DNA from 3 places in the Arthrobacter sp. IK3 genome. Region 2 is predicted to be linked to each of the others. Evidence: riboswitches for the same ligand, from Rfam matches in the RefSeq annotation. Region 2 holds a riboswitch; each other region holds the start of a gene.
The links. A riboswitch is a leader RNA that binds a small molecule or an ion and turns the genes downstream of it on or off. The one in region 2 is predicted to bind S-adenosylmethionine.

Region 1 (9,853 bases), on a different contig from region 2:
GGTCCCAGAGAATATCCTCCAGGTCCTCCAGGCCCACGGAGATGCGCACCAGGTCCTCCGGAACGCCGCCGGCCGCAAGCTGCTCCGGGGAGAGCTGCTGATGGGTGGTGGACGCCGGGTGGATGACCAGGGTCCGGGAATCACCAATGTTGGCCAGGTGGGAGGCGAGCTGCAGGGCCTCGATGAACGCCTGTCCGGCGGCACGGCCGCCCTTCACGCCGAAGCTGAACACGGAACCCGGACCCTTGGGCAGGTATTTCTTCGCCCGCTCATGGTGCGGGTGGGATTCAAGGCCCGCGTAGGACACCCAGGCCACGCGCTCGTCTGCCTGAAGCCATTCGGCCACGGCCTGGGCGTTGCGCAGGTGCTCATCCACGCGCTGGGCCAGGGTTTCAACGCCCTGCAGCAGCTGGAACGCGGACTGGGCGGAGAGCGTGGGTCCGATGTCGCGCAGCTGTTCGGACCGCAGCTTGGTCAGGAACCCGTACTCGCCGAAGTTCCCCCACCAGGAGATGTTGCCGTAGGACGGCACCGGTTCGGTCATGGCCGGGAATTTGCCGTTGCCCCAATTGAAGGTGCCGGCTTCCACAACAACGCCGCCCAGGGTGGTGCCGTGCCCGCCGATGAACTTGGTGGCGGAGTGGATCACAATGTCCGCGCCGTGCTTGAACGGCTGCACCAGGTAGGGGGTGCTCAGGGTGGCGTCGAGAATCAGCGGCACACCGGCGTCGTGCGCCACCTTGGCCAGGCCCTCAATGTCCGTGACTTCGCCGCTGGGGTTGGCCACGACCTCTGCGTACACGGCCTTGGTGTTCTCCCGGATGGCCGCGGCGTAATCCGCCGGATTCGTGCCGGGGACGAAGGTGGTCTCGATGCCGAAGCGGCGCAGCGTCACGTCCAGCTGCGTGACCGTGCCGCCGTACAGCTGGGACGCGGCCACGATGTGGTCGCCGGCGGAGCAGATCGCCGCGAAGGTGACGAATTCCGCGGACATGCCCGACGCCGTCGCCACCGCACCGATGCCTCCCTCCAGGGAAGCGATGCGCTCCTCGAACGCGGCGACCGTGGGGTTGCCGATCCGGGAGTAGATGTTGCCGTACTTCTGCAGCGAGAAGAGGTTCGCGGCGTCGGCGGTGTCCTTGAAGACGAAGGACGTCGACTGGTAGATGGGGACGGCGCGGGCACCGTGGATGGCGTCGGGCGTTCCCCCGGCGTGCAGGGCGCGGGTACGGAATCCGAACTGGCGGTCACTCATGGACTGAGTGCTCCTTCCTTGGGGGAACCGCGGGTAAGCGGTTCGCCAATGGTTGCTTTATTGGGTGCTGGATACCAACAATGTTGAGGACAGTTGCGGCGAGGCAATCCTGGGAGCGGGCATGGACGAGTACGTCATTGTGGTTGAAACCGGATACAAGCTGGCCTCCGCGAACCACAAGATCACCCCCACCGAACCGATGGAGCGCCTGGCCGCTGAGCGGATGTTCACCGAGATGATGGACGGCGGGCACCCCGAACTGCTGCCGGAAAAGCACAACACGTCGTTCCTGGAGGTCTCGCCCGTGGAGTTCCTGCGCCTGCACCGCGCCATGGGCGGAGCGGTGGAGCTGGACCGGGTGACCCTGGCCCGGGTTCACGGAACAGCGCACTAGGCTGCGCTCCCGCTCCGCCGCGCTTCGCAGGCGGCGTGGATCGCGGGAATGCAAGGTTCGTTCTGCAGGCTGGTGGTGTCCCCGAGCGTGGTGCCCTCGAAGAGCTGGGTGAGCAGGCGGCGCATGATCTTGCCCGAGCGGGTCTTGGGCACATCCGGAACCACGACGACGGCGGCGGGCTTGGCGATCGGCCCGATCTCCTTCGCGACGTGGGCCCGCAGCTGCGCGGTGACAGTTTCAGTATCCGGCGACGCGGAATCGGTGAGCACCACGAACGCGGCGATGGCGTGACCGGTTTTGGGATCCGCGACGGGGCAGACCCCGGCTTCCACCACCCAGGGGTGGGAAACCAGTGCGGATTCGATTTCGATCGTGGAGAGCCGGTGCCCGGAGACGTTCAGGACGTCATCCACCCGCCCCAGGATCCAGGTGTCGCCGTCGTCGTCATACCGTGCGCCGTCCCCGGCGAGGAACCAGCCCTGCTGCGCGTACTGCCGCCAGTAGGAGGAGAGGTAGCGCTGCGGATCTCCCCAGCAGGTCCGGGCCATGGACGGACCGGTCTTATCCACCACAATGAAGCCCTGTACGTTCGGGGGCACCTCGTTGCCGTGCTCGTCAACGATCCGGGTGGACACGCCGGGCAGGGCGCGGGAGGCGCAGCCGGGCTTGAAACTGGTGTCCGTCTGCCGCGGGGACAGGATGGTGGCACCGGTTTCGGACTGCCACCAGGTATCGATCACCGGAACCTCGCCGCGGCCGATGTTCTCCCGCATCCAACGCCAGGCTTCCGGGTTAACTGCTTCACCTACGGTGCCCAGCAGCCGGATGGAGGACAGGTCCCAGGTGTCCGGGACGCCGTCGGGGAACCAGCCCATGAGGGAGCGGACCAGGGTGGGGGCGGTGTAGTAGCTGGTGACCTGGTAGCGTTCGATGATTTCGAAGTGCCGGCCGGGATGCGGGGTGTTCGGTGTGCCCTCGAAGATCACCTGGGTGACGCCGTTGGAGAGCGGCCCGTAGATCTCATAGGTGTGGGCGGTGACCCAGGCCAGGTCCGCCGTGCACCAGTGGACGTCCGTGTCCCGGGCGGATTCGTCCGGATTGGCGAACAGGAACTCGTAGCTCCAGGACGCCTGCGTGAGGTAGCCGCCCATGGTGTGCACCAGGCCCTTGGGCTTTCCCGTGGTGCCGGAGGTGTACATGATGAACAGCGGCGTCTCGGCGTCGAATGCCTCCGGTTCGTGCACATTGGAGGCGGTGTCCACGGTCTCGTGCCACCAGAGATCCCGGCCTTCGGTCCAAGCGATCTCGGAGCCCGTGCGCCGGATGACCAGCACATGTTCAATCGCGTTGTCCCCGGAAACGGCCTCGTCCGCGTTGTCCTTGACCGGGACGGCGGCACCGCGCCGGAACTGGCCGTCCGTGGTGACCAGCAGCTTCGCGCGGGTGTTCTCCACCCGGAACTTCAGCGCCTCGGCCGAAAACCCGCCGAAGACCAGCGAGTGGATGGCGCCGATCCGTGCACAGGCCAGGGTGATGATGATGGTTTCGGCGATGACGGGCAGGTAGATGACCACCCGGTCGCCCTTTTCGATCCCGAGGGCCAGCAGGGCGTTGGCAGCCTTGGAGACTTCCTTCTGCAGCTGGGCGTAGGTGATGCTCCGGCGGTCACCGGGTTCGCCCTCGCAGTGCAGTGCCACTTTGTCCCCGCGCCCGGCGGCCACGTGGCGGTCCACGCAGTTCACCGCAACGTTGAGCCTGCCGCCGGTGAACCATTCGATCTCCGGCACGCTGTACTCGGCGTCGGCTTCCGGAACTTCCGGGCCGCTGAGCCGCTGCGGGGGAGTGAAGGTGTGGGCGGTGTGCCACGGCTGCTCCCACTGCAGCCGGCGGGCAGCGTCCTCCCAGAACGCGATCCGCTCTGCCTCGGAGGCGAAGTCCGGTTCGGCCGGTGTTCGGAGTGCTGTCCCTATGCCCACTTCTTCACTGCCCACTTCTCTGCGACGCCCAGCAGGGCGTCAGTCGTCTTGCCCAGGACTGCCAGCAGCACGATCGCCAGGAACATCCGGTCCGTGCGGCCGTTGTTCTGTGAGTCGGTGAGCAGGAAGCCCAGTCCCATCGAGGAGGCGATGAGTTCCGCGGCCACCAGGAACAGCCAGGACTGCGCCAGCGCCAGCCGCAGCCCGGAGAAGACAGCCGGAACGACGGCGGGCAGCTGCACCGTGGTGAGCAGCTTGATGCCGTTCAGCCCAAAGGCGCGGGCCGCTTCCACGAGGTTCTTGTCCACATGCCGCAGGGCGAGGGACACGGTGGTGAAGACCGGGAAGAACGCACCGATGGTGATCAGCGTGACCTTGGAGTCCTCGCCGATGCCCATCCAGAGGATCAGCAGCGGAACCAGCGCCAGGGACGGCACAGCACGCACGGCGCCGAACAGCGGACCGAGCAGGACGTCGGCAAGTTTCGACAGGCCCAGCAGGGCGCCGAGGACCAGGCCCAGGACCGCACCGAGCGCGAACCCGGTGAGGACGCGCTGGGTGGAGATGGCGATGTGCGTGCCCAGCTCGCCGCGCTCAATCAGGTCCGCTGCAGAGGTCAGTACGGCGCCCGGAGAGGGCAGCTGCACGGCACTGAACAGGCCCAGGACGGACACCAGCTGCCAGAGCCCCAGCAGCAGGACCGGCACCACCAGGCCCAGGACCACGCGGGCCCAGGTCCGGGACAGGACACCGCCGGAGCCGGCCTTCCGGGAAGGTGCCGGCGCCGCGGAGGCCCCGAACGGGCCTGCCGTTACGGGTGCTGCAGCGGGGGGAGGGGTGGTGCTCATCAGGAGTCCTTGATGTTTTCCGCGTTGGCGTTCTGCACGAAGCTGTCATCCAGCAGGGAGGCCACGGCGTCGTCGATCGCCTTCTGGTTGGCGACGTCGCCGGTTTCGACGAAGACCGGGCCAACCTTTTCCAGGACCGTGCGCTGGGCGTCGCCCGGGGCGGGGTCCACGTCCAGGTTGCTGCGTTCCAGGATCACGGTGCGGGCTACCTCCAGGTCCAGGCCGGCGACGTCGGCGAGGATCTGGGCGGTTTCCTCGGGGTTCTCGGCAGCCCAGGCGCGGGCCTTCTCGTAGGCGTCCACAACCGTCTGCGCCAGTTCCGGCTTGTCCTCGAGGAAGGACTCGGTGGCGTTCAGGAAGCCGTAGGTGTTGAAGTCCAGGTTCCGGTAGAGGAACTTCGCCCCGGCCTGCTCGGCGCCGGCCATGATCGGGTCCAGGCCTGACCAGGCATCCACCGAACCGTTCTCGAGGGCGGTGCGGCCGTCAGCGTGCTGCAGGTTCTCCACCGTCACGTCGGAGGTGCTCAGGCCGGCCTCTTCCAGGGCCTGGACCAGGAAGAAGTACGGGTCCGTACCCTTGGTGGCGGCCACGGACTTGCCGGCCAGGTCCGCCACGGAGGTGATGTCCGAGTCGGGTGAGACGAGGAGCCCGGCCCATTCCGGCTGCGAGTAGATGCTGATGGTCTTGATCGGCGATCCGTTGGAGCGGGCCAGCAGGGCTGCCGAACCGGCGGTGGAGCCGACGTCGATCGCTCCGGCCCGCAGGGCCTCGTTGGCCTTGTTGGAACCGGCGGACTGCACCCAGTTGACCTCCACGCCCTGCTCTTCGAGGGTGGCTTCGAGCCAGCCCTGGTCCTTGATCACCAGGCTGAGCGGGTTGTACGTGGCGAAGTCGATGTTCAGGGTGCCGCCGTCGGCTGCCTCATTGGCGGCAGCGCCGGAGGAATCCTCGCCGGCAACGCAGCCGGTCAGGGCCAGCGAAACCGCGGCGGCGGTGGCTGCCAGTGCGGTGAGGGGGCGGCGGGAGAAGCGGGGCGGGCGGCGGGAGAAGCTGGAACGGCTGTTCATGGGGATTCCTTCGAGACGGGTGGTGCGGAAAAAATTCAGGGAAAACCGGGGTTGCAGGCACAAAGGTGCTGCGGCTTGGTCCGGCAGGACGCCGGGACCGGGTGGAAAGGGGCCCTAGTGGCGGTCGACGCCGAGGCTCGCCAGGAGCTCGCCGCGCATTCGGGCAAGCTCGGCAGAGGCGCGGTCCCGGGGGCGGGCACCGGGCACGGTGATGGTCTGCGTGATGGTGGCGCCGGGTTTGCCCGGTTCGCGGCCCAGCACGATGATCCGGTCAGCCAACTGGAGGGCTTCATCGACGTCGTGCGTGACCAGCAGGACGGTCGCCGGGGCCGCGCGGTGCACGTCCAGCAGCAGGTCCTGCATCTTCAGCCGGGTCAGGGCATCGAGGGCGCCGAACGGTTCATCCAGCAGCAGGACGCCGGGTTTGCGGGCCAGGGCGCGGGCCAGCGACGCCCGCTGGGCCATGCCGCCGGACACCGCGCGGGGCTGGTGCTTGGCGAAGCTGTCCAGCTCCACCAGCTTCAGCAGTTCGGAAACCTTGGCCTTGCCTTCGCTGGCGCTGGTGCCCTTCGGCAGGCCAATCGCAACGTTGGCCTGCAGGGTCTGCCACGGCAGCAGCCGGGGCTCCTGGAATGCGACGGCGCAGCGGTCGTCGATACCGTGGACAGCGGTTCCGTCGATGAGCACCTGGCCGGTGGAAGCGGCGTCGAGCCCTGCGGTGGCGCGGAGCAGCGTGGATTTGCCGCAGCCGCTGGAGCCCAGGATCGCCAGGACTTCGCCGGGACGGACTTCAAAGTTGATGTCGCGGAGCACCACGTGGGCGTCTGCGCCGGAGCCGAAGCTGCGGCCAACGCCGTCGAACGTCACGGACAGGGCGGTGTCCGGTGCGGTGCGCGCAGCAGCGGACACGGCGTGGGACCCAGAGGACAGTACAGCAGTCATTGAACACTCCATCGGTCCTGGCAGTAGCACCCTACGGAAAACGTCCTGCCGAAAACCGGCCTCCTGCGACGTCCACCTCGCTATCGCAGTGCCTCAAGGAGGAAGTACTACGACCAGGGTTGCTGCGGCTTCACTGATCCAGGTCTCTCAGCCGCTCGGGATGGTCAAGACCCAACTAAACGCCCTGGAGCCTGTTTCCGGCAAGTCCCGGCGTAACATTTCGAATGCCGCTCCTCTTCCATCGAGATGACAGAAACTGCACGTTACAGCGCTGAAACGGGCAGTTTCTGTCATCTCGATGGTGGATGAGGGAGGGGAAGCACGACGGCGGCGGTTACGCCGCGTGACACGGCCGGGGTTGCGCTCACCCCGGGGGCCCGACGCATACTGAACCCGCAGGATCATGAGTCCCAACGCGAAGCTCTGGCTGGTTGGGCGGCAACCCTCTCCCGTAGCGGGGTGCCCCAGATGACGATCCGGTCGACCGGCAAGACCGCCGGCGGCAAGTACGGCGCCCCTGCGCGGCGTCCCGCATGCAAAGGACCCTCATGGCCACCACGCCCGCCCGCCAGATCCGCTTCAACGCCTTCGACATGAACTGCGTTGGGCACCAGTCACCGGGACTCTGGCGCCATCCCGACGACCGCTCGGCGGACTACACCAAGCTCAGCTACTGGACACACCTGGCGCAGACCTGCGAACGCGGCCTGTTTGACGGCATCTTCATTGCCGACGTGCTGGGCACGTATGACGTCTATGGCTCCTCCAACGACGCGACCCTGCGCCAGGGCACCCAGGTGCCCGTCAACGATCCGCTGCTGCTGGTTTCCGCGATGGCACTGGTGACCGAGCACCTCGGCTTCGGCGTCACCGCCGGGACGGCCTACGAGCACCCGTACCCGTTCGCGCGCCGGCTCTCCACCCTGGACCACCTCACCGAGGGACGGGTGGGCTGGAACGTGGTGACCGGCTACCTGCCGTCCGCGGCACGCAACATGGGCCAGGAAGACCAGCTGGAGCACGACGAGCGCTACAACCACGCGGACGAATACCTCGAGGTGGTCTACAAGCTGCTTGAGGGCTCCTGGGAAGACGGCGCCGTGGTGCGGGACCGGGAATCCGGCGTGTTCACCGACCCCGCCAAGGTCCATGACATCAACCATGAGGGCAAGTACTTCAAGGTCCCCGGAATCCACATTTCCGAGCCCTCCCCGCAGCGCACCCCGGTGATTTACCAGGCCGGCGCCTCACCGCGGGGCATCGCTTTCGCAGCGGAGAACGCCGAAGCGGTGTTCGTGGGCGCTCCCACCCCGGAGAAGCTGAAAGCTACCGTCACCAGGATCCGGGACGCTGCTGAAGCTGCCGGCAGGGACCGGCACTCAATCCGCATCTACACCCTGCTGACCATCATCACCGCAGCCACGGCCGAGGAAGCCGAGGCCAAGCACCAGGACTACCAGCGCTACACGAGCGACGAAGGCGCCCTGGCCCTGCTTTCCGGCTGGATGGGGGTTGACCTCTCCACCTACAACCTTGATGAGCCGCTGGGTGCCGTGAAGTCCAATGCCATCCAGTCAGCGGCCGCGAACTTCCAGAAGGTGAACGACGACGGCGCTCCCTGGACGGTGCGGGACATCGCCGCCAGCGCGGGAATCGGCGGCCTTGGTCCACGCCTGGTTGGCTCCGGTGCGGAGGTCGCGGAGGGGTTGATCCGCTGGGTGGAGGAAACCGACGTCGACGGTTTCAACCTGGCCTACGCCGTCACGCCCGGCACCTTCGAGGACGTGGTGGAGTATGTGGTGCCCGAGCTGCAGAAACGCGGGGCCTACCCCACGGAATACGCTCCCGGCACGCTGCGCAACAAGCTCTTCGGGGCCGGCGACAAGCTGCCGGAAGACCACCGCGGCGCGAAGTTCCGGCTGGCCCCCGCCGTCAACGGCTAGGAGTCCGGGGCGGCCATTGACCGGGTTCCCCGGCGCTCCTACCGTTGAGGGACCCGCAGCTTCCAGCTAAGGAGAACCCCATGGATCCATCAGCCGAAGCCTCAGGACGTGTGCTTTCCGCCGACGGAACGCCGATTGCCTGGCAACGGCAGGGAGAAGGCCCGCCGCTGGTGGTGGTGGACCCCGTGATGGTGGACCGGACCACCTCGGGGATGGCCGGTGTTGCCGAACTGCTGGCCGCCGGGCACACCGTCTACACCTATGACCGCCGAGGCAAGGGTGAGAGCGGGGACGGGGAACAGTACACCCCCGAATCCGAGGTAGACGACCTGCTGGCGGTGGTGGAGACCGCGGGCGGAACGGCGGCCCTGCTGGGAACCTCCTCCGGCGCGGTCCTGGCGCTGCGGGCCGCCTCGGAGTCCGCCGTCATTTCGAGCGTGATCGCCGTGGAACCGCCGCTCACCGAAGACAGTGACGAGGACCCGGACATCCGCCCCGAACTGGATGAGCTGCTGGCGGCAGGTGACCGGGCCGGTGCCGTACGGCTGTTCCAGGAGTCCATCGGGGTGCCGCCGGAGATGATTGAGTCTTCGGACACCAGTCCGTTCGAGCCGGCCGCGCACACCATCTCCTATGACCTGACCCTGCTGCTGGAAACCGATGTGCGGTCCCTGACCGGTATCCGCGTTCCGGTCCTGGTGCTGGCGAGTTCCGGAAGCGATGACAGGCTGCGCGAATGGGCGCGTGAAACCGCCGAGCTGCTGCCGGAAGGTTCTTTCCAGCTGCTGGAGGGGAGCTGGCACGGGCTTGATGACCGGATCCTGGCCACCGCCGTCGAGGCGTTCCTGAACTAAAGGCGGCTGGAATAGGCCCGGTGCCGGGTGCGTTTTCCCCTGAGCGTAGGGTGGGAATCCTGCATCGACTCAAGGAGGTACCGCATGGCGCACCGCAACGATCCCGAGGTCGTTACCCGGCTGCTCACGTCTAAAGGCCGCTGGGCGGTAGTGGGCCTCTCGAACAACCCGGCCCGCCCCGCCGTGGGGGTTTCACGGTTTGTCCGGGACTCCCTGGGCATGGAGATCATTCCCGTGAACCTGTCCGGCCAGGCCTTCGACGGCCAGCAGGGTTTCCGGAAGCTGGCGGAGATCCCCGGCCAGGTGGACGTTGTGGACTGCTTCGTGAACTCGGCCAAGGTGGGGGACGTCGTGGACCAGGCCATCGCGGTAGGCGCCAAGGCCGTCTGGCTGCAGCTGGGAGTGGTGGATGAAGACGCCGCGAGGCGTGCCGCGAACGCCGGGCTCGACGTCGTCATGAACACCTGCCCGGTCATTGAAGCCGGGCGTTTCGGGCTCTAGCGGCGGAGCGCCGCGCGAAACCTAGTTCCGCAGGTCCACAGGCAGGGAGCGGTGCGTCTTCCAGGCCTGGAGC
Region 2 (9,853 bases):
GGGCCGGCTGGGTGGCACTGACCGGCAAGCGTGCCGATACCGCAGGTTACCGGGAATCGCTGGACCTGCTGGCTTCACTGCGGCTGTGCGCCAATGTTCCGGCCCAGCACGCAATCCAGACGTCCCTGGGCGGATACCAGAGCATCAATGACCTCGTGAAGCCGGGCGGACGGCTCGCAGAGCAGAGCGACCTTGCCTGCCGGCTGCTCAACGGGATTCCCGGCGTCAGTTGCGTGCCTGCGTCAGGCGCGATGTACCTGTTCCCGAAGCTGGACCGCGCCATGTACCCGTTCGACGACGACGAGCAGTTTGTCCTGGACCTGTTGGAGGAGCAGAAGATCCTCGTCTCGCAGGGAACCGCGTTCCACTGGCCGGATCCGGACCATTTCCGGTTCGTCATCCTGCCGGCGGAGGAAGACATCCGCGACGCCGTGAACCGGATCGCCGAGTTCCTCGCCGCCCACCGGGCCCCGGACCCGGCAGTGGAGGGCGGTGCCGCGCTGGAACCTGCAGCAACGTCCGGGGCCGGAACAGGATCGGATATGGACGGCGGTTCCGTTAAGGAAACCGGGCAGCCAGCCGTCTAAACGATCCGCTGCGCCAGTGTGCCGGAAACCACGGCCGTGGCCGTGTCAGGGTCGGTCCGGATCAACGGTTGGAACCCTGCGGCGCTAACGTCCGCTGCCAGGTCCGGTGCCTGTCCGGCGCTGCACTCAACCAGCAGTTGCCCGTCCTTGCCCAACCAGACAGGAGCCTGCGCCGCTATCCGGCGGAGCACTTCCAGTCCCTGCCTGCCGCCGTCCAGTGCGGCGGCAGGTTCGTGGAGGCGCGCTTCGCGGGGGAGGAAGGGCAGCTGTTCCGTGGGGACGTAGGGTGCGTTGGCCACGATGATGTCTATCCTGCCGTGCAGATGCCGTGGCAGGGCAGTGAACAGGTCACTCTGGTACACCGGAACCCGTGTCCCCAGGTTCATCCGGGCAGCGGCCACAGCCTCCGGCGCAAGGTCAGCGGCGTACAGCTCGGCATCCGGCAGGTCAGCGGCGAAGACGGAACTCAGCGCGCCGGCGCCGCAGCAGAGGTCCAGTATCACCGGGGCGGCCCGCCCTCTTGCGGACTCGAGGGCCGCAACGGCGAGGAACTCGGTCCGCGGGCGGGGTATGAAGACACCGGGCATCACGCGTACGCGCCGGCCCATGAACGCTGCCCAGCCAAGCACATACTCAAGCGGCTCGCCGGTGAGCCGGCGCCGGAGCATGGACTCGGCGTCGTTCACCGTGGCTCCGCCGCGGAGAATCAGGCCCGCTTCTTCGGCAGCAAAGACACAGCCCGCCTGCTGAAGCTGCGCGGTGAACCGTATGAGAAGCTCCCGGTCTGCGTCCATGCCGCCGCCCTTGTCCTTTCCATAGTCCACCGTAGGGTCTTCCCGCCGCCGGGTGTCCGCATATATCCCCACACCAAGTGGAAATGAACGCATCTGCGGTTTATTGTCGTTGCATGCCTAGCCTGCGAGTTGCCGAAGCGGCACGGTTCATGGGGGTCAGTGACGACACAGTGCGCCGCTGGATTGAGAACGGTACCCTGACCGGGCACCGGGATGCCAGTGGCAGGCAGACGATCGACAGCCTTGAACTCGCGCAGCTCGCCCGAAGGCAGGCCCAGCTGCCGGATGACCCGACGGAAATTGCCAGCTCGGCCCGGAACCGGTTCGTGGGACTGGTGACGGAGATCGTCATGGACAAAGTGATGGCGCAGGTTGAACTGCAGTGTGGTCCGTTCCGCGTGGTTTCCCTCATGAGTTCCGAGGCGGTGCGCGAACTTGGCCTGGAATTGGGCTCTACTGCCACGGCGGTGGTCAAGGCGACGAACGTCATGGTTGAAGTGCCGCCGGGAAAGAAACACCCGTGAGCCGGTGCCGCCCAGGCAGGGTCCTGGCTGCCCTGCTCCTGATCGGGACACTGGGCCTCAGTGCGTGTGCGGTTCCTGCCGGTGACCAACAGAACGGCACGTCTGAACTAACGGTGTTCGCTGCGGCGTCCCTGGCCGCGCCTTTCACCCGGCTGGCGGAGGACTTCGAGGCAGCACATCCCGGGACAACTGTGCGCCTGAACCTGGCCGGCTCCGCGGACCTCGCCGCCCAGATCCTCGCCGGAGCTCCGGCGGACGTTTTTGCCTCCGCCGACGAGGCCAACATGGCCAAGGTGGTGGATGCGGGAATGGCAGCCGAAGAACCCCGGAATATTGCAACGAATACGCTGACCATCGCGGTGCCGCCGGGAAATCCGGCGGGAATCGCCGGCTTCGCGGACCTCGCGGCTGCCGGGGTGCAGGTGGTTGTGTGTGCCGAGCAGGTTCCCTGCGGTGCTGCAGCGGAAAAACTGGCCCAGAACGCCGGTATCCTGCTCGCACCAGTGAGCGAAGAATCGTCCGTCACGGGCGTCATGGGCAAGGTGGTTTCAGGAGAAGCCGATGCAGGGCTGGTGTACGTCACTGACGTCCGTGCCTCTGGAGGCAAGGTCCAGGAGGTGCCGTTTCCCGAGGCGAAGGAGGCAGTGAACCGGTATCCGATGGTTCGGCTGGCCGCGGCTGGAGACAGCGGCCTGGCTGATGCGTTTGTCCGCTATGTTGGCGCAGACGAGGGCCGGAGAGCCCTGCAGGAGGCCGGATTTGGTGTCCCGTAGCAATACGGTGCCGCTGCCGCGCTGGGTGCTGGCCGGTGCCGCCGCCGGAGCGCTGTTCCTGCTGCTGCCGCTGGCCGCGGTGGCAGCGGAGGTCAACTGGGCCGAGTTCATTCCACTGGTCACATCCGAATCCTCGCTCGCTGCCTTGTCGCTGAGCCTGCGGACGGCAGCTGCCAGTACCCTGCTCTGCGTGCTCCTGGGCGTGCCCCTGGCGCTGGTCCTTGCCCGGGCCCGTTTTCCGGGGAAACGCTTGGTGCGTTCACTGGTACTGCTTCCCCTGGTGCTGCCTCCGGTGGTGGGTGGCATCGCCCTGCTCTACACCTTTGGGCGGCAGGGGCTCCTTGGCGGGGCACTCGAGGCGATGGGCGTCCAGGTCGCCTTCTCGACGGCCGCCGTCGTCCTGGCGCAGACCTTCGTGGCGCTGCCCTTCCTGGTCCTCACCCTCGAGGGCGCCCTGCGGACCGCCGGCACGCGCTATGAGGCCGTGGCCGCGACGCTCGGAGCACGCCCGTGGACCGTCCTGCGCCGGGTTACCGTACCGCTGGTCCTCCCCGGCCTGGCAAGCGGTGCGGTGCTCTCCTTTGCCCGCTGCCTGGGCGAATTCGGTGCCACCCTTGCCTTCGCAGGCAGCCTGCAGGGGGTCACGCGGACCCTCCCGCTGGAAATTTACCTGCAGCGGGAGGCCGACGCGGACGCTGCGGTGGCGCTTTCGCTCGTGCTCGTCCTGGTAGCCGTAGTTGTGGTGGGGCTGTCCTACCGGTCTGCTCCGGCACGCTCCGCGGACACGCGTTCCGCCGGCGGACGTTCAGCCACGGCAGGAGCAGCCGACTAATGGGGCTGCGGATCGAGGCGGTGCTTCCGGAACGGGGGATAGACGTCCGTTTTGACGTTGGAGACGGAGAGACCGTGGCCCTGCTCGGTCCGAACGGGGCGGGGAAGTCGACCGTTGTTTCGCTTCTGGCCGGCCTGGTCCATGCCGACGACGGACGGGCCGAATTGAACGGCACCACGCTCTTCCACCGCGCCAAGGGCAAAGGCATGTCCCTGCCGGCATATCGACGCGGAACATCTCTCCTTGCCCAGGAAGCGCTGCTTTTTCCGCACCTGAGTGCGGAGGAGAACGTTGCGTTCGGTCCGCGCAGCACGGGTGTTCCGCGCAGGAAGGCACAGGCAGCTGCCCGTCGCTGGCTCGCCGAAGCTGATGCCGCTGCACTGGCCGCCAAACGGCCGGGGGAACTTTCGGGTGGCCAGGCGCAGCGCGTGGCGCTGGCCCGTGCCCTGGCTGCGGAACCGGACCTGCTGCTGCTGGATGAGCCGATGGCCGCCCTGGATGTTGAAACGGTTCCGCTGATGCGCAGGCTGCTGAAGCGGGTGCTGGCCGGGCGCAGCGCCCTGATCGTCACGCATGACGTGCTCGATGCCCTGACCCTGGCCAACCGGGTCCTGGTAATGCAGGAAGGCCGGATCGTCGAGTCCGGCCCGCCGGCCGAAGTGCTGCGCCGCCCGCAGAACCCCTTCACGGCCAGCCTTGCCGGGCTCAACCTGGTTCGGGGGAACGTCCGCGGGAACCGCCTCCTGGCTGCCGGAGGACTGTCGTTCGCAGTGCCCGACGCCGGCGCTGGTGTACAGGGCGTCCCGCTGCTAGCCGTGTTTCCGCCGTCGGCCATTGCGGTTCGAAGGCCCGGCGCCGCCGGCACGGCGGACCCGGGCCGGGAGATCCTCGGCGTAACGGTGACGGACCTTGAGCCCCAGGGGGACCGGATCCGGGTGCGGGGCGCCGGACTGGCGGCGGACATCAGCCCCGCCGCCGCGGCTGAATTGTCCCTGGTGGTGGGCGAGGAGGCGGAGTTCCTGCTCGATGCTTCCGCAGTGACCAGCTACCCGGCTTCGGCGGTACCGGGGTGGCGCACCGTTTAATACAGCTTGATGGGGAGACTACGCCAGAATGGAAGCCTGCTCCGACGCATGGGCATTGTTCACCAGGATCTCGAGGCGGCCAAAGCTCTCAACTGGCTCGGCTGGATTCGATGCCACGGATGAAATTCGCCACCAGGAAGTCCAGTGACTGACGGGAGACCTCGTCGTTGATGCTGCGGTGTCCGAAGCGGTTGGCCCGGGGATGGCCGTCAGTGTCCTGCGGCTCCGGTTCGCCTGCGTCCTGCCCGGACCCGGCCGGTGCGGAAGCAGCCGGATTAGACCCCGCCCGCGCAGGGGAGGCACCTGCCGGGCCGGCAGCCCCGGCAACGGTCACGGTGCCGATGACTGCGGCCGAGATGCCCAGCAGGCAGTCGAAACCCTCGTCTTCATCCAGGCCGGCGGCGGAGAGCGCGGACAGCAGCCGTTCCACATCAGCCGGCGCGGCGAGGTTGACCAGGCTGCGGGGGCTAAGAATGATGCCAAGCAGCCAGGGGTGGGCAGTGAAGGTCCGCCATAGGGATCCGGCCATGTGGGCCAGCATGTCCTGCCACCGCTGTTCGCCCTCTGGCAGCAGTGAATGGCTCTTCACGGCGTCAGCCATCAGCAGGAGCAGCTCCCCGCGCCCCGCAACGTGGCGGTAGAGCGCCATGGCGGAGACACCAAGATCTCCGGCGACCCGGCGCATGCTGACCGCCTCCAGGCCCTCTTCATCCGCTATCCGCGCCGCCGTTCGGGCAATACCTGCGGGGCTGAGCGGCTGGTTCGCTGCCATGGGACTGCCTCCGAGCGGTTGTACCGGTTCATTCCCGGACTGCCTGCCGAATCCGGTTCCGTTTACAGTGTAAACCCGTTCAGCGGCAATCCCAGGGTGGAGGAAAATCGATGCGCCGCCCCTAGGACTGCAGCAACTGGGCCCGGGCGGCTTCCCGGTGTTCCGGCCGGCCGGTGGTCAGGGCGAACATCGCGTAGTTCAATGGACCGGCAGCGATCAGTGCACTGCAGCGCTCAGCCAGGCGGGGCTCGGCAACGCCCGCCGTGTCCCGGTAGCGGCTCACCACGGCGTCGAAGGAATCCGGAGAGACGAGCCGGACATACATAAACTCCAACGCCGGGTCGCTGACTTTGGCTGTGGTCCAGTCCAGGACCGAGACGATCCGGTCAGCATCATCGAGGAGGAGATGGGCCGGGTACAGCTCGCCGTGCGTGAGTACCGTACGTTCCGGCCACAACCCGTCGTCATCGAGCCACCGCCGCCAGCCGTCAAGTAGGCCCGAATCAATGCGGAACTCAGCCAGCGCGTCATCGAGTGCCCTGGCCCAGCGTGCGCGGACTTGTTCAGGGGTCTCAACGGGGACGCCGGCGGCTGCAGCGGCGAGCGTGTCGGTGCCGTGCAGGGAGGCTATGAGGTCTCCCAATGACGCGAGGTAGCCGCTCGACGCCGGGTCGAAATGCCAGACCGGCTGGTTTCCTTCACCGATGGTGAGGCCCGGACTCCCCGGGAGGAGCGGGTAAGCGACAAGGTCCGGTTCCTGGATCTTCCAGTCGGGCACTGCGACGCTGAGCCGCGGCCGTACGAAGGCAAGTATCGCTTCCTCACGTTCCTGGTTCGCTGCGACGTCCGGGCGGCGCGGCAGCCGCAGCACCCACGTCTTCCCGGTACCGGACTCCGCAGCAAAGACAACCCGGTAATCGAGGCCCGCTTCATTGAATTCAACAGAGTCTGCATCCAGGAACAATCCATGGGACGCTGCCAGCGCGCAGACCTCCTTAGGTGCAGGCGGGACTTCCGCTGCCGTCTCAGGGCTCATTGCTTCCTCTCTCCGGGGGCATCCCACACTCATCCGCTGGCAGACCCGGTGGGACCATGCCTCCCAGCTTTACCCATTGGGGCGCCGTTTGGGAATCCGGGCCGGACGTACCGAAACCGTCCGCACCGCGGATTTGTGTCCTTCTGTTGCGGACATGGTCTCCGTGTGACGGCACGCGACGCCGAACGTCAGTGGAGTGGCACCTGGGGCTTTCCGGTCCTAGCGTGATCCATGAATCAAGAGTTCCAGCCACAGGCCCTGGCCGGCTGGACAGCAACCCTCTCGTCGTAAGCGGGGTGCTCCAGGTGAAGATTCGGCCCTGCCGCGGGACTTCCCGCAGGGCAAGTACGGCGCCGGGCACTGCCCTCACAGCGGCCAGCGCACCCCTTCTTCGCGGCCCGCCGCGATCCTGACCGGAGAGAAACCACAAAATGAAGATCAACCGGAAGTTCCTTGCCCTTGCCGCCGTGCCGCTCCTTCTCGCGGGAGCGGCGGCCTGCGGTTCAGCCGAGGGTGACGAAGGAACCGTCAAAATCGGCGTCGTCGGTGCCAGTGATCCCTACTGGGCGACGTACGAGGAAGCGGCCGAGGCCGAGGGCATCGACGTCGAAATCATTGATTTCGCAGAGTACACGCAGCCCAATCCGGCGCTGACTGAGGGGGAGCTGGACCTGAACCAGTTCCAGCACATCATCTACCTTGCGCGCTACAACGAATCCTCCGGCGAGGATCTGGTGCCGGTGGGTTCCACCGCCATCTATCCGCTGGGCCTGTACTCCACCCAGTACGGTTCGGTGGAAGACATCCCCGCCGGTGCCACCGTGGCGGTGCCCAATGACGAAAGCAACCTGGCCCGGGGTCTTCTGGTGCTGCAGTCCGCAGGGCTCGTCTCGCTTACCGACGGCGGCAGTGCCTTCGCCACCCTTGATGACATTGATGAGGCAAAGTCCAAGGTGAAGGTCACCACCCTGGAAGCCTCGCTCACGCCTACCTCGCTGCCGGACGTTGCTGCGGCGATCATCAACAACGACTTCGTCGAAGACGCCGGGCTCAGCGCTGCCGACGCCATAGCCCAGGACGACCCCGCGGATCCCAAGGCGATTCCGTACGTGAACATCTTCGCTGCCCGCGCGGGTGAGGAGGAAAACGCCACGTACCAGAAGCTGGTGGAAATCTACCAGGACACCCAGGCGGTGCAGGACGGTGTCCAGAAAGCCTCGGGCAACACTGCCCGCTTCCTGAAAGTGCCGCAGGCGGACCTGCAGGCGTCCCTCGCGGATGTCCAGGAAGACATTCGGAACCTGGGCAAGTAAACGCGGAACCATGGCCCTCATAACACTGCGCAGCGTCACTAAGATCTATCCGGCTGCCCGGAAGGGCAACCTGGCAGTCAACGCCCTGGAAGACATCAGCCTGGAGATTGAACCGGGGGAGATCTTTGGAATCATCGGGTACTCCGGGGCGGGCAAGAGCACCCTCGTCAGGCTCATCAACGGGTTGGAAACCTGCACGTCCGGAGACATCACGGTGGACGGCCGCAGTGTCTCCGGTGTGCCGGAGAGGAAGCTGAAGACACTCCGCCAGGACATCGGCATGATCTTCCAGCAGTTCAACCTCTTCAGTTCCAAGACCGTGCGGAACAACATCGCGTATCCGCTGCGGGTCGCCGGGCGGAGCAGGGCCCAAATCGCCGAACGCACCAATGAGCTCCTTGAATTCACCGGGCTCGCGGACAAGGCCGACAGCTACCCTGAACAGCTTTCCGGGGGGCAGAAGCAGCGCGTCGGGATTGCACGTGCCCTGGCCGCCTCGCCGAAGATCCTGCTGGCGGACGAGGCCACATCTGCGCTCGACCCGGAAACGACACACGAAGTCCTCGCGCTGCTGCGCAGGGTAAACCAGGAACTGGGCATCACCATCGTGGTTATCACGCATGAAATGGAAGTGATCCGGGACCTCGCCACCCGGGTTGCTGTCATGGAGCGCGGAAGGATCGTGGAACAGGGTGAGGTCTTCGACGTGTTTTCAAATCCCCGGCAGGATTCATCCCGCAGGTTCGTCTCCACGGTTGTGCGCGGCGTGCCGTCCGCAGCGGAACTCCAGGCACTGCGCTCACGGCACGAGGGCCGGCTGGTCACGCTGTCGTTTCGGGACGGTTCCGCTTCACAGGCGGCGGTATTCCTGGAACTTGCGGCTGCCGGGGTGGACTTCGAGCTGGTCTACGGCGGAATCAACGACGTCGCCGGCCGGGCATTCGGCCACCTGACCCTCGCCCTCAAGGGCGGGGATTCCGCAATCGACACTGCCCTGGCTGCCGCCGGGCACGGACTCAAAGTTACGGAGCTGGGCTGACATGGAGGACCTGATACCGCTCACTCCGCAGCTATGGACCGCCGTCGGGGAAACCCTCTGGATCGTGGGCCTCAGCCTGCTCTTCGGCGGGATAGGCGGGCTCCTCATCGGACTGGGCCTGTACACAACCAGGTCCGGGGCCCTGCTGGCCAACCGGGCCGTCTTCGGGGTGCTGAACGTGCTGGTGAACATCTTCCGTCCAATCCCGTTCATCATCTTCCTCGCGGCGGCCCAGCCGCTGGCACGTTCGGTGACCGGCAGCGGAATTGGCAACAACGCCATTATTTTCACCTTGTCCCTGGCCGCCGCGTTCGGCATCAGCCGGATCGTGGAACAGAACCTCCTTACTGTGCAGCCCGGGGTCATTGAGGCGGCAAGATCGGTAGGCGCCGGACGGCGGCGCATCATCGCCACCATCCTGATTCCGGAGGCACTCGGACCACTGATCCTGGGGTACACGTACATCTTCGTTGCGCTCGTAGACATGTCCGCGGTGGCGGGGTACGTGGGCGGCGGCGGCCTGGGTAACTTTGCCATCCAATACGGGTACCGGCAATTCAATCCGGTGGTGACCTGGGCGGCCGTGGCAGTAATCATCGTTCTGGTGCAGCTGGTCCAGTTCCTGGGTAACCAGACTGCACGGAAGGTGCTGCGCCGCTGAGCACCGGCTCTCCACAGCAGCGCGGACCTGTCCACGGCTGTGCGCCCGGACGGCGCTCCGGGGGAGAATGGTCCGGTGAGTACTCCCAAACCCGGCCTGGAACTGCCCGGCGGACCCTTCGACCTCCCGGTCCTGGGCCGCGGGCTGGTTTTTGCGGCCTCGCTGCCGGCAGCGGCGGAGGCCCTGGGGCCCGCAGCGGATCCTGCGGACCAGCACGGACCGGCGCGCCCGGGAGGTGCCGCCGTCGTGCAGGCACCACCCGGCACCGGCAAGACAACCCTGGTGCCGCCCCTGGTTGCCAACCTGGTGGCGGGCGGCCAGACGGGCAACCGTGGTGGCGGCGGGTTACCGCGCGTCATCGTGACCCAGCCCCGCCGGGTGGCAGCGCGCGCAGCCGCTCGCCGGCTGGCGGAGCTGGACGGCAGCGGGGTCGGGGA
Region 3 (9,853 bases), on a different contig from region 2:
CCGCGACGGCAAGATGACCTACTCCATGCCGGAAACCGCCGAGGAACTGGCCTCAACGGACAGCATTTCGCGTGAAGACGCGGACGCATTCGCCGTCCGCTCCCACGAAAACGCCCTGGCCGCAATCGCTGCCGGCCGCTTCAAGGACGAAATCGTTCCCGTCACCGTCAAGGGCCGCAAGGGGGACACCGTTGTGGACACCGATGAAGGTCCCCGCGAGGGCACCACCCTGGAGGTTCTCGGCAAGCTCCGCCCCGTGGTCAAGCCCGGTGGAATCGTCACTGCCGGCAACGCCAGCTCCCTGAATGACGGCGCCTCGGCGATCATCATCGCCTCCGAGCGCGCCATCAAGGAATACGGACTCACCGCCCGCGCCCGGATCGTCGACGGCGCCTCCGCCGGTGTCCCGCCGGAAATCATGGGCATTGGTCCGGTTCCGGCCACCCAGAAGGTCCTGCAGCGCAGCGGCATCCGCCTGGACCAGGTGGGAGCCTTCGAACTCAACGAAGCCTTCGCCACCCAGTCCCTGGCCTGCATCCGCCGCCTCGGCGTCGACGAGGCAATCGTGAACAACGACGGCGGCGCCATCGCCCTCGGCCATCCGCTCGGCTCCTCCGGCTCCCGCATCGCCATCACCCTGCTGGGCCGCATGGAACGCGAAGGCGCTTCCCATGGCATCGCGACCATGTGCGTCGGTGTCGGGCAGGGCACCGCCATGCTGATCGAGGCCGTGTAGTGGCAGGGTTCGATTCCTTCACCACGCTGGAGGTCACCGTCGGCGAGGACCGGGTTTCCGCGGTCCTGAACCGGCCCGAGGTCCGCAACGCCATTGACCAGGCCATGGTCGATGAACTGCACGAACTCTGCGCCGAACTCGAACACAACCCGAAGATCCTGATCCTCTCCGGAACCAACGGGATTTTCGCCTCCGGTGCGGACATCGCCCAGCTGCGCGAACGCCGCCGGGAAGACGCCCTGCGCGGCATTAACTCCACCATCTTCCACCGCATCGCCAAGCTCCCCATGCCGGTCATCGCCGCGCTGGACGGCTACGCACTGGGCGGGGGAGCGGAGCTGGCCTTCGCCGCCGATTTCCGCATCGCTACTCCGAGCGTGAAGATTGGCAACCCGGAAACCTCGCTCGGCATTATGGCTGCAGCCGGCGCAACCTGGCGCCTGAAGGAACTGGTGGGCGAACCCCTGGCCAAGGAAATCCTTCTGGCCGGCCGCATCCTCAACGCCGAGGAAGCCCTCGCGGCCCGCCTGGTCACCGAGATCCATGAGGCGAACGAGCTGCTGGCCGCAGCGAACGCCCTGGCCGACCGGATCGCGAAGCAGGACCCGCTGGCCGTACGCATCACCAAGTCCGTGTTCCACGCGCCGGCCGAGGCGCACCCCGTGATCGACACCCTCGCCCAGGGCATCCTCTTCGAGTCCGAGGCGAAGTTCGACCGCATGCAGGCATTCCTGGAAAGGAAGAAAAAGAAATGACAGTTCCCTCCAAGGTCGGTGTCCTCGGCGGCGGCCGCATGGGTGCAGGCATTGCCCATGCCTTCTGCACCGCAGGCGCCTCCGTCGTCGTCGTCGAGCGCGACGAGCAGGCAGCAAACGCTGCATACGAGCGCGTCGCCTCCAACCTGGCCAAGAGCGTCGAGCGCGGCACCACGGATGAATCCCTCGACGCCCTGGTGGCCCGGCTCAGCGTCTCCACGGACTACGCGGACTTTGCCGGCTCCGGCCTGGTTGTTGAAGCAGTTCCGGAAGACTTCGACCTGAAGGCTTCGGCCCTGCAGGCTGTGGAGGAACAGCTCGACGCCGATGCCTGGCTGGCGTCCAACACCTCCTCCCTGTCGGTTTCGGAACTGGCGGAGAAGCTGCAGCGTCCCGAGCGGTTCTGCGGACTGCACTTCTTTAACCCGGTTCCTGCCTCCACCCTGATCGAGGTGGTCCTGGGCAAGCAGACCTCGGACGAACTCGCCGAGGCTGCGCGGACCTGGGTCGCAGACCTGGGCAAAACGCCCGTCGTCGTCAATGATGCTCCCGGCTTTGCCAGCTCCCGGCTGGGTGTGGCCATCGCCCTCGAAGCAATGCGCATGGTCGAGGAGGGTGTCGCCTCCGCGGAGGACATCGATGCCGCCATGGTCCTGGGCTACAAGCACCCGACCGGCCCGCTGAAGACCACCGACATCGTGGGCCTGGACGTACGCCTCGGCATCGCCGAATACCTTGCTTCCACCCTGGGTCCGCGCTTCGAGCCGCCGCAGATCCTGCGGGACAAGGTGGCCCGCGGCGAACTCGGCCGCAAGACCGGCAAGGGCTTCTTCGACTGGAGCTAGTTTTTCGCCAAACACAGCAGCCCGAGTGCTTCGCCCAGTAGAGCGAGCACGCGGGCTGCTGCCGTTAACGAACCCGGGCGGCATCAACGCCCGCAAGCCAGCCCGGCGCCCGGCCCCCGTTCGGCGGGAAAACGGCCGCGGCGTCCACGCCCGATTCCTGCAGCAGCCAGGACACCAGGGAGTTCGAGTTCCACATATCGCCGGCGGACGTTTTGGCACCCCACACCAAGCGGGGAACCTGTGGGACCCGCGCGAGCAGGGCCGCGGCGTCGGATGAGTCCATGCCGAACACCACCGGCGGACCGGGAGCGTAGCCGAGATCGGGTATGACGCCCCCGCGCCAGCACCTCACCTCATACCGGAAAAGCCTAAAACGTCCCAGCAGCCGGAGACCGACCGGGCCAGTCGCCACCACCCCCGGGCCGCCGGCACTCCGGCCCCACGCGGGTGCCATCTCGACGGCGTAGCGACCGGCCGGGGCCAGTATTTCCAGAGCGGCGTGGAACAGCGGGCGGGGGCTGCGCCCTTCGCGCAGGGCATGCCAGTGCTCCCACCAGCGGCTGGTGTGGATCACCACGTGTCCGCCGGCGCCCACCGGCAGCCACCACAGCCGGATCTCGGCTTTGTTCACCGGTGCCTCCTCGTAGCTGGTGCGCGGCTGCCTACCGGATTCCGGCTAGGCCCGGGCGACCGGCTGCTGCAGCTCAGTGACCCAGTCGGCCTGGTCCGCAGACTCCGACCGCAGGTAAACTTCACGGCACGGACCGGACAGGGTGAAACCGCGGGCAAGAATCTCGGCGTGTACCGCCTGCCAGCTCTCGGCAATGTGCTCCATTGACCCGAGGTGGACTCCGCAGACTGCCGTTGGGACGGCCGGCAGCTCAACTGCCTCGGCGCCGTCGGGCACCGGTCCTGTGTGCGCGAAACCGGCAGTGATCCGCAGGCCGTCTTCGTCCATGTCATACTCCGCCACCGGCACACCGCCCGGCGTACCGGAGGGTGCCAGGAGCGCCCCGACGGCGTCGAAGAGCGGCCCGACGACGCCGGGGACTTCGGGCTGTTCGGACACCACAGCGCGCCGGGCCGCGAGCCGGACGGCGGGGAGGGGCTTTTCGATGATTTCGATCTGGGTCATGGCATTCTCCTTTTCAATAAGGTGGAGCCTGCGCTCGACGTCGATGAGCCGAGCCGCCGCTGTCCGCGCTTCCTCCGCGACTTCCGCACGCCGGATGCGCAGCAGGCCGGCGATGCGGCCCGAATCCACCCCGGAAGCGAGCATCGCGGATATATCGTCCAGGCCAAAGCCGAGGGAACGCAGTGCCACAATCCGGTGCAGCCGCTCGAGCTGGGACGGGTCGTAGGAGCGGTAGCCGCTGAACTCATCCACGTGGGCGGGTACAAGCAGCCCGGCGGTGTCCCAGTGCCGCAGCATGCGGTGGGTCACCTGCCCGATCTGCGCGAACGCTCCAATGGATAACATGCCTCAGTTCTCCTGCCTTCCACAGTGTCAGGGTCAAGTATCGCCCCCGGACTGCTTTTCGTGACGCCGGCGGTGCCATGACGCCTACGCTGGAGGCATGGGGAACCGGCCGAACCGCACTGTGAACTGGGAGGGCGCCGCGAATGCGCGGGACCTCGGGGGAATTCCGGCAGTAAGCGGGTACGTCCAGCCGGGGCGCGTGTACCGGATGGGGCGCTCCGAATGGCTGACGGGCCGAGGCTGGCGGCAGGCGCACGACGCCGGTGTCCGCACCGTCGTCGACCTGCGCAACGCAGCGGAGATTGGCCGCCGGGACACGGACCCCGTAGTGCCGCCGGCCGCAGTCCGCGGCATCCGCTTCCTGAACCTGCCCACCCAGGCACCCGACGATCCGGACTTCACCGCATTGACCGGCCCCTATATGAGCTCGCCGCGGTTCTACGCGGAGAACCTGCGCCGCTGGCCGGAGAAGTTCGCGGCAATCGCGCAGGCTGTTGCCGATGCGCCGCCCGGCGGCGTCGTTCTCCACTGTTCCGCAGGCCGGGACCGCACCGGCCTGGTGGCGGCACTGCTGCTGGACCTGGCCGGCGTCCCGCCGGAGGGCATCGCCGCGGACTACCGGGCAGCCCTGGCGGGTATCAATGACTGGCACCGGAGGCAGCAGCAACCGCGTGAACGTCCGCTGGACGACGCCGAACTGGTAGGCCGCGCGGACGCTGCCGAAGCCGAGCTGCTCAGTTTCCTGCGGGACCTCGACGCCGCAGCCTACCTGCGCAGTGCCGGAACCGGCGAGGAAACCCTCGCCCGGCTCCGGTCCCGGCTTCTCGACTCCCCATCGAGATGACAGAAACTGCACGTTACAGCGCTCATTCGGGCAGTTTCTGCCATCTCGGCGGTCGGGGTTCAGGCAGAACCGTGGTCCTGCATGGTGGCGTCATGACGCGGAACCCGGCCGCGGCAGGGAACCACCCTCTCAGGAGTGGCTAAGTAGAAAAAAGAGCTCCGGTTCCGGCCTGCATAGGCACCGGGGACCATCAGGGATGAATACCGGGTGCACCACTGGGGCTGTCCCTGCGTGGCAGCAAGGGCCTCGGCCACCAGCGGAACATCGTGGTGCCACATGATCTGCTGCCGGCCGTCCAGCACCAGGTAGATCAGGTCCAGCTCCGGATCGGCATGGACTTCGACGTCGATCCAGTCGTCGTACCTCATGAGGCGGCCGCCGTGGATCCAGTGGATCTTATGGCCGGGGTAGAAAGCGGTGCAGCGCGGGTCACTGGAGGGAATCACAGCGTGTCCTTCGAGATGAGTGTCCTTGCCCGCTCCGGTTGGACGCGGGCCGCTTCGTCATCCGAACCACCCGCCGAACAGTGGGGTTGGTGCATGGCCAGTCGGAGCTTTTCCGTACCCTGACGGGTGCGGAGGCCATATCTCGTGAAGCACTGATTACGTTAGCAGCCCGCAGGGACACCGGTACATCCTCCGGGGCTGCCGAATTGGGTACATGTAAATGCATGTATGGTGAGGAAGGTGGATAACCTCCACCCAACCGATTCAAAGAAGAAGGCATCATGCGTGCAGTTGTATTTGAGAAGTGGCAGACTTTCCCGTCCCTGACGGACATCGAGCGGCCCAAGCCGGGCCCGGGAGAAGTCCTGCTGAAGGTGGCCGGTGCCGGAGCCTGCCATTCCGACGTCGCCCTGTACAAGGACTTCGAGGAAGGTGCCCCGGGGTCGATCCCGCCGGCGTTCGTTCTGGGCCACGAGAACTCCGGCTGGGTCGAAGAACTTGGTGAAGGTGTGACCGGCGTGGAAGTTGGCGGCGCGTACCTGGTCTACGGTCCGGTGGGCTGCGGCCGCTGCAAGGCCTGCTCCCGTGGCCAGGACACGTACTGCGAGAACGCTGCGGAGATGCCGTACCTCGGCATGGGTCTGGGCCGCGACGGCGGCATGGCCGAGTACATGGTGGCTCCGGTGCGCAACCTCGTGCCCCTGGGCGACGCCGATCCGGTAGCTGCCGCCCCGCTCTCGGACGCAGCCCTGACTCCGTACCACGCGATCAAGAACTCGCTGCCGAACCTGGCCGGCGGTGGCAAGTACGCCCTGGTCATTGGCCTGGGCGGACTCGGCCAGATGGCGGTCCAGATCCTTAAGGCCCTGACCGGTGCCACCGTGATTGCCACGGACATGAAGGAAGACGCCATGAAGCGGGCAGAGGCAGCCGGCGCCGTTGTGGTGCCCGGCGGTGACGGCCAGGTTGAGCGTATCCGTGAGATCACCGGAGGCCGCGGCGTGGATGCCGCATTCGACTTCGTGGGGGCCGGCCCGACCATCAAGACGGCGGCCGCATCGATGGCCCCGCAGTCACGTTTCACCGTGGTGGGTATTGCCGGCGGAACATTCGAGTGGAGCTTCTTCACCACGCCGTACGAATCGACCGTCACCAACACCTACTGGGGCACCATCGAGGACCTGCACGAAGTGGTTGCCATGTACCGTGCCGGCCAGATCAAGCCCGAGGTGGAGCTTTACAGCATGGACAACGCGCTGGAGGCTTACCGCAGGCTGGAAGCCGGTGAGCTCACCGGACGCGCCGTAGTGGTTCCGCACATGAAGTAGTTCTTCCGGAGTCAAAGGCACGACGGCGGTGCCCGCGTTTGGCGGGCACCGCCGTCGTGCTGAGGGAGGGCCTGCGGTCAGCGGCGGCCGCGGCAGGGGTGGCCGCTGCCCGGATGCAGGTCGACGTCGGCGGTGATGGCTGCGAGGTACCCGTCGCGGTAGCCGGTGGCGTTCGGGTGCAGGTCGAACGGGCCCCGTTCGAAAATGATCCACGGATCGGCAGAGCCAACACCATGCCCGGCAAACTCGTCCACGACATCCACGTACGCAGACCGCCGGTCCGGGAGCTGGGCAGCGAGCACTGCGTTCAGCGCGTCGGTGCCGGCGTTGAACAGCCCGGCTGCCTCCGCGGTCAGCAGGCCGGGAGCCCCTGCTGCGTCGAACAGGTGCGGATAGCCCACCAGGACCAGTTCCGCCCGGGGCGCCAGGATGCGCAGCTGCGCCAGGGACTGGCGTACTTGTGGGGCCAATGCGGTCTCCGCGTACGCCTGCGCTGCGGCGAGGGCGGGTTCACAGGTGGCCGGAAGTTCGGCTCCGGCACAGGCAATGACAACTTCCGTAAAACGGACATCATTGCCGCCGATCGTCAGGGTGACCAGGTCCGTGTTCCGGTCGATGCTGCCTGCCGCCTGCAGGGCAGCGATCTGCTCCGGCAGGTCCACCGGCCCGGCAGGCGGCGCAGGCGGCGTCGTGGACGCCGTGGCGCCGCCGCAGGTAACGTCAGCATCCAGTTCAATCCTGGGCAGTGCGTCCAGCAGCGCGGGATAGCCCTCGGCAGTCCGGCCGCACGCGTCCAGCACCGCGCCGCCGCCGAATCCGGCCGCGTACGAATCCCCGAGCGCCACATAGTCAACGGTCCGCTTCCCGCCGCGGTCCCAGCCCTTGGACGGCCCATGGTGCCCGCGGTCCCGGTCAAGGCCGGACGCGGTCCATCCCGGCGGAGTGTCTGCGGCGGCTCCGGCCACCGGCATCACCACGGAGCCTGCCGTGAGCAGGCATCCGCTTAAAAGCACGGCTGCCGCCCGCCTCCACTTGCGTAACTCGAACATGTCCTTGCCTTCCGACGTCGTTGTCCGCAGCGCCGTGCCGCGTAACGGAACACGGTAACGGCCCCACCGCAGCGGCGGAACACGAAGGGTGCCGGGAGACGCCCGCGCCGAAAATACAGGAATAGCCAGGTGCCAGGGTGATGTGCGGCACGGCACTCTCATGTAGGCTGGATTCATTACCGACCGTCCGGTCAGTTATCGGCATGTGCCGCAGCTGCGGCCAGCCGGGCCGGACAGGCCAACGAACGTCCAGTACCGAAAGGGTCCGTCAAAGATGACCTCAACCGCCATAGACGTGCAAGTCGTCCCCAGCTTCGTCCAGGACGAATGGTGGACCCCGGAGAACACCTCCGCCAGCTCCGCCGAAGTCCGGGACGCCTCCACCGGCGAACTGCTCGCCCTGGTCAGCACCGACGGCCTGGACACCGCCGCGGCCATTGAACACGGCCGCACTGTGGGCCACCGGGGCCTGGCCGGGCTCACCTTCCACCAGCGCGCCCTGAAGCTGAAGGAATTGGCCCAGTACCTGAACGGCCGCCGCAAGGAACTCTACGAAATCTCCGCCCGCACCGGTGCCACCAAGATCGACTCCCTCGTGGACATCGACGGCGGCATTGGCGTCCTCTTCACCTTCGGTTCCAAGGGCCGGCGCGAACTGCCGAACTCCACCGTGGTGATCGACGGAACCCCGGAGGTCCTCTCCAAGGACGGTTCGTTCATCGGCGAGCACGTCTACACGTCCATTCCCGGCGTCGCCGTGCAGATCAACGCCTTCAACTTCCCGGTCTGGGGCATGCTGGAGAAGTTCGCCCCGGCCTTCCTCGCCGGCGTTCCCACCATCGTGAAGCCCGCTACTCCCACCGGCTACCTCACCGAAGCCGCCGTGCGCATGATGATCGAATCCGGCATCCTGCCCGCCGGTTCGCTGCAGCTGATCTCCGGCTCCGCCCGGGACCTGCTGGACCACCTCGACTACCGGGACATGGTCTCCTTCACCGGATCGGCGTCGACCGCCAACAAGCTGAAGAACCACACCAACGTCGTCGAAGGCGGTGTCCGCTTCACCAGCGAAACCGACTCGCTGAACGCGTCCATTCTCGGCCCGGACGCTGTTCCGGGAACGCCGGAATTCGACGCGTACGTGAAGTCCCTGGTCACTGAAATGACCGTCAAGGCCGGACAGAAGTGCACCTCCATCCGCCGCGCCATTGTGCCCAAGGCGCTGGTGGACGACGTCGTTGCTGCCGCTGCCAAGCGCATAGAGGAGCGCGTTGTGCTCGGCGACCCGCGCGCCGAAGGCGTCACCATGGGTGCGCTGGCCTCGGTGGAGCAGCGCGACGGCGTCCGTTCCTCCGTGCAGGCCCTCCTGGATGGCGGCGCGAAGATCGCGTTCGGCAGCCTGGACGCTCCGGAAACCGTGCAGGCGGACGGCAGCCGCGGCGTCGTCGAGGACGGTGCGTTCCTGGCGCCCATCCTGCTGACGTGGGACAACCCCGAGGCTGAGGCCCTGCACTCCGTTGAGGCCTTCGGTCCGGTTTCCTCGGTGATCGGCTATGAAGACACCGCCGACGCCGTGCGGCTCGCTGCCCTGGGCGGCGGCTCGCTGGTAGCGACCGTCGCCAGCAACGATCCGGAGACCGTCCGCGAGGTCGTCACGGGCATCGCCGGCCACCACGGTCGCGTGCACGTGCTGAACCGGGAAACTGCCCGCAGTTCCACGGGCCACGGCTCGCCCGTGCCGCACCTGGTCCACGGCGGCCCCGGCCGCGCCGGCGGCGGCGAGGAGCTCGGTGGCATCCGCGCCGTCAAGCACCACATGCAGCGCACCGCCATCCAGGGCTCGCCGAATATGCTGACTGCCATCACCGGCGTCTGGCACACCGGTGCGGACCAGAACTTCGACGAGACGCACCCGTTCCGCAAGGACCTGGCCACGCTGAAGATCGGCGACGCCATGGCCTCCGAGCTGCGCGAAGTGACCCTCGAGGACATCACCGCCTTCGCGAACAGCACCGGAGACACGTTCTACGCGCACACCAACCAGGAAGCTGCCGAGGCGAACCCGTTCTTCCCGGGCATCGTTGCGCACGGCTACCTGCTGCTCTCCTGGGGTGCCGGACTCTTCGTGGAGCCGGCTCCGGGTCCCGTACTGGCCAACTACGGATTGGAGAACCTGCGCTTCATCACTCCGGTGGCAGCAGGCGATTCGATCCGTGTGACCCTGACCGCCAAGAAGATCACGCCGCGTGAAACCGACGAGTACGGCGAGGTTGCCTGGGACGCCGTCCTGCACAACCAGAACGATGAGATTGTTGCGACGTACGACGTGCTGACCCTCGTGGAGAAGCAGCGCGCCTAGCCTCCTTCACC

Region 1: it holds a riboswitch for S-adenosylmethionine, as region 2 does, so the genes downstream of both, ACSLGO_RS04115 (LLM class flavin-dependent oxidoreductase) here and ACSLGO_RS08765 (MetQ/NlpA family ABC transporter substrate-binding protein) in region 2, are expected to answer to the same signal.
Region 3: it holds a riboswitch for S-adenosylmethionine, as region 2 does, so the genes downstream of both, ACSLGO_RS01190 (hypothetical protein) here and ACSLGO_RS08765 (MetQ/NlpA family ABC transporter substrate-binding protein) in region 2, are expected to answer to the same signal.

What each region holds. Positions count from the first base shown of each region.
Region 1 covers NZ_JBPPSW010000002.1:290,179-300,031, forward strand. Annotated here, with positions in the region: gene ACSLGO_RS04085 (O-acetylhomoserine aminocarboxypropyltransferase/cysteine synthase family protein) at 1-1,255, opposite strand, end outside; gene ACSLGO_RS04090 (hypothetical protein) at 1,320-1,649, shown strand; gene acs (acetate--CoA ligase) at 1,646-3,619, opposite strand; gene ACSLGO_RS04100 (ABC transporter permease) at 3,616-4,473, opposite strand; gene ACSLGO_RS04105 (aliphatic sulfonate ABC transporter substrate-binding protein) at 4,473-5,540, opposite strand; gene ACSLGO_RS04110 (ABC transporter ATP-binding protein) at 5,655-6,482, opposite strand; SAM riboswitch class IV at 6,882-6,997, shown strand; gene ACSLGO_RS04115 (LLM class flavin-dependent oxidoreductase) at 7,031-8,425, shown strand; gene ACSLGO_RS04120 (alpha/beta fold hydrolase) at 8,506-9,279, shown strand; gene ACSLGO_RS04125 (CoA-binding protein) at 9,364-9,780, shown strand; gene ACSLGO_RS04130 (SAP domain-containing protein) at 9,802-9,853, opposite strand, start outside.
Region 2 covers NZ_JBPPSW010000005.1:200,281-210,133, reverse strand. Annotated here, with positions in the region: gene ACSLGO_RS08805 (pyridoxal phosphate-dependent aminotransferase) at 1-587, shown strand, start outside; gene ACSLGO_RS08800 (putative protein N(5)-glutamine methyltransferase) at 584-1,474, opposite strand; gene ACSLGO_RS08795 (TOBE domain-containing protein) at 1,495-1,905, shown strand; gene modA (molybdate ABC transporter substrate-binding protein) at 1,902-2,678, shown strand; gene ACSLGO_RS08785 (ABC transporter permease) at 2,665-3,510, shown strand; gene ACSLGO_RS08780 (sulfate/molybdate ABC transporter ATP-binding protein) at 3,510-4,595, shown strand; gene ACSLGO_RS08775 (TetR/AcrR family transcriptional regulator) at 4,684-5,367, opposite strand; gene ACSLGO_RS08770 (macrolide 2'-phosphotransferase) at 5,489-6,403, opposite strand; SAM riboswitch class IV at 6,638-6,757, shown strand; gene ACSLGO_RS08765 (MetQ/NlpA family ABC transporter substrate-binding protein) at 6,835-7,716, shown strand; gene ACSLGO_RS08760 (methionine ABC transporter ATP-binding protein) at 7,727-8,755, shown strand; gene ACSLGO_RS08755 (methionine ABC transporter permease) at 8,757-9,416, shown strand; gene hrpB (ATP-dependent helicase HrpB) at 9,492-9,853, shown strand, end outside.
Region 3 covers NZ_JBPPSW010000001.1:246,268-256,120, forward strand. Annotated here, with positions in the region: gene ACSLGO_RS01160 (thiolase family protein) at 1-736, shown strand, start outside; gene ACSLGO_RS01165 (enoyl-CoA hydratase/isomerase family protein) at 736-1,491, shown strand; gene ACSLGO_RS01170 (3-hydroxyacyl-CoA dehydrogenase family protein) at 1,488-2,336, shown strand; gene ACSLGO_RS01175 (hypothetical protein) at 2,401-2,967, opposite strand; gene ACSLGO_RS01180 (MerR family transcriptional regulator) at 3,013-3,816, opposite strand; gene ACSLGO_RS01185 (tyrosine-protein phosphatase) at 3,914-4,660, shown strand; gene ACSLGO_RS01190 (hypothetical protein) at 4,720-5,106, opposite strand; SAM riboswitch class IV at 5,123-5,256, opposite strand; gene ACSLGO_RS01195 (NAD(P)-dependent alcohol dehydrogenase) at 5,388-6,434, shown strand; gene ACSLGO_RS01200 (SGNH/GDSL hydrolase family protein) at 6,512-7,483, opposite strand; gene paaZ (phenylacetic acid degradation bifunctional protein PaaZ) at 7,758-9,842, shown strand.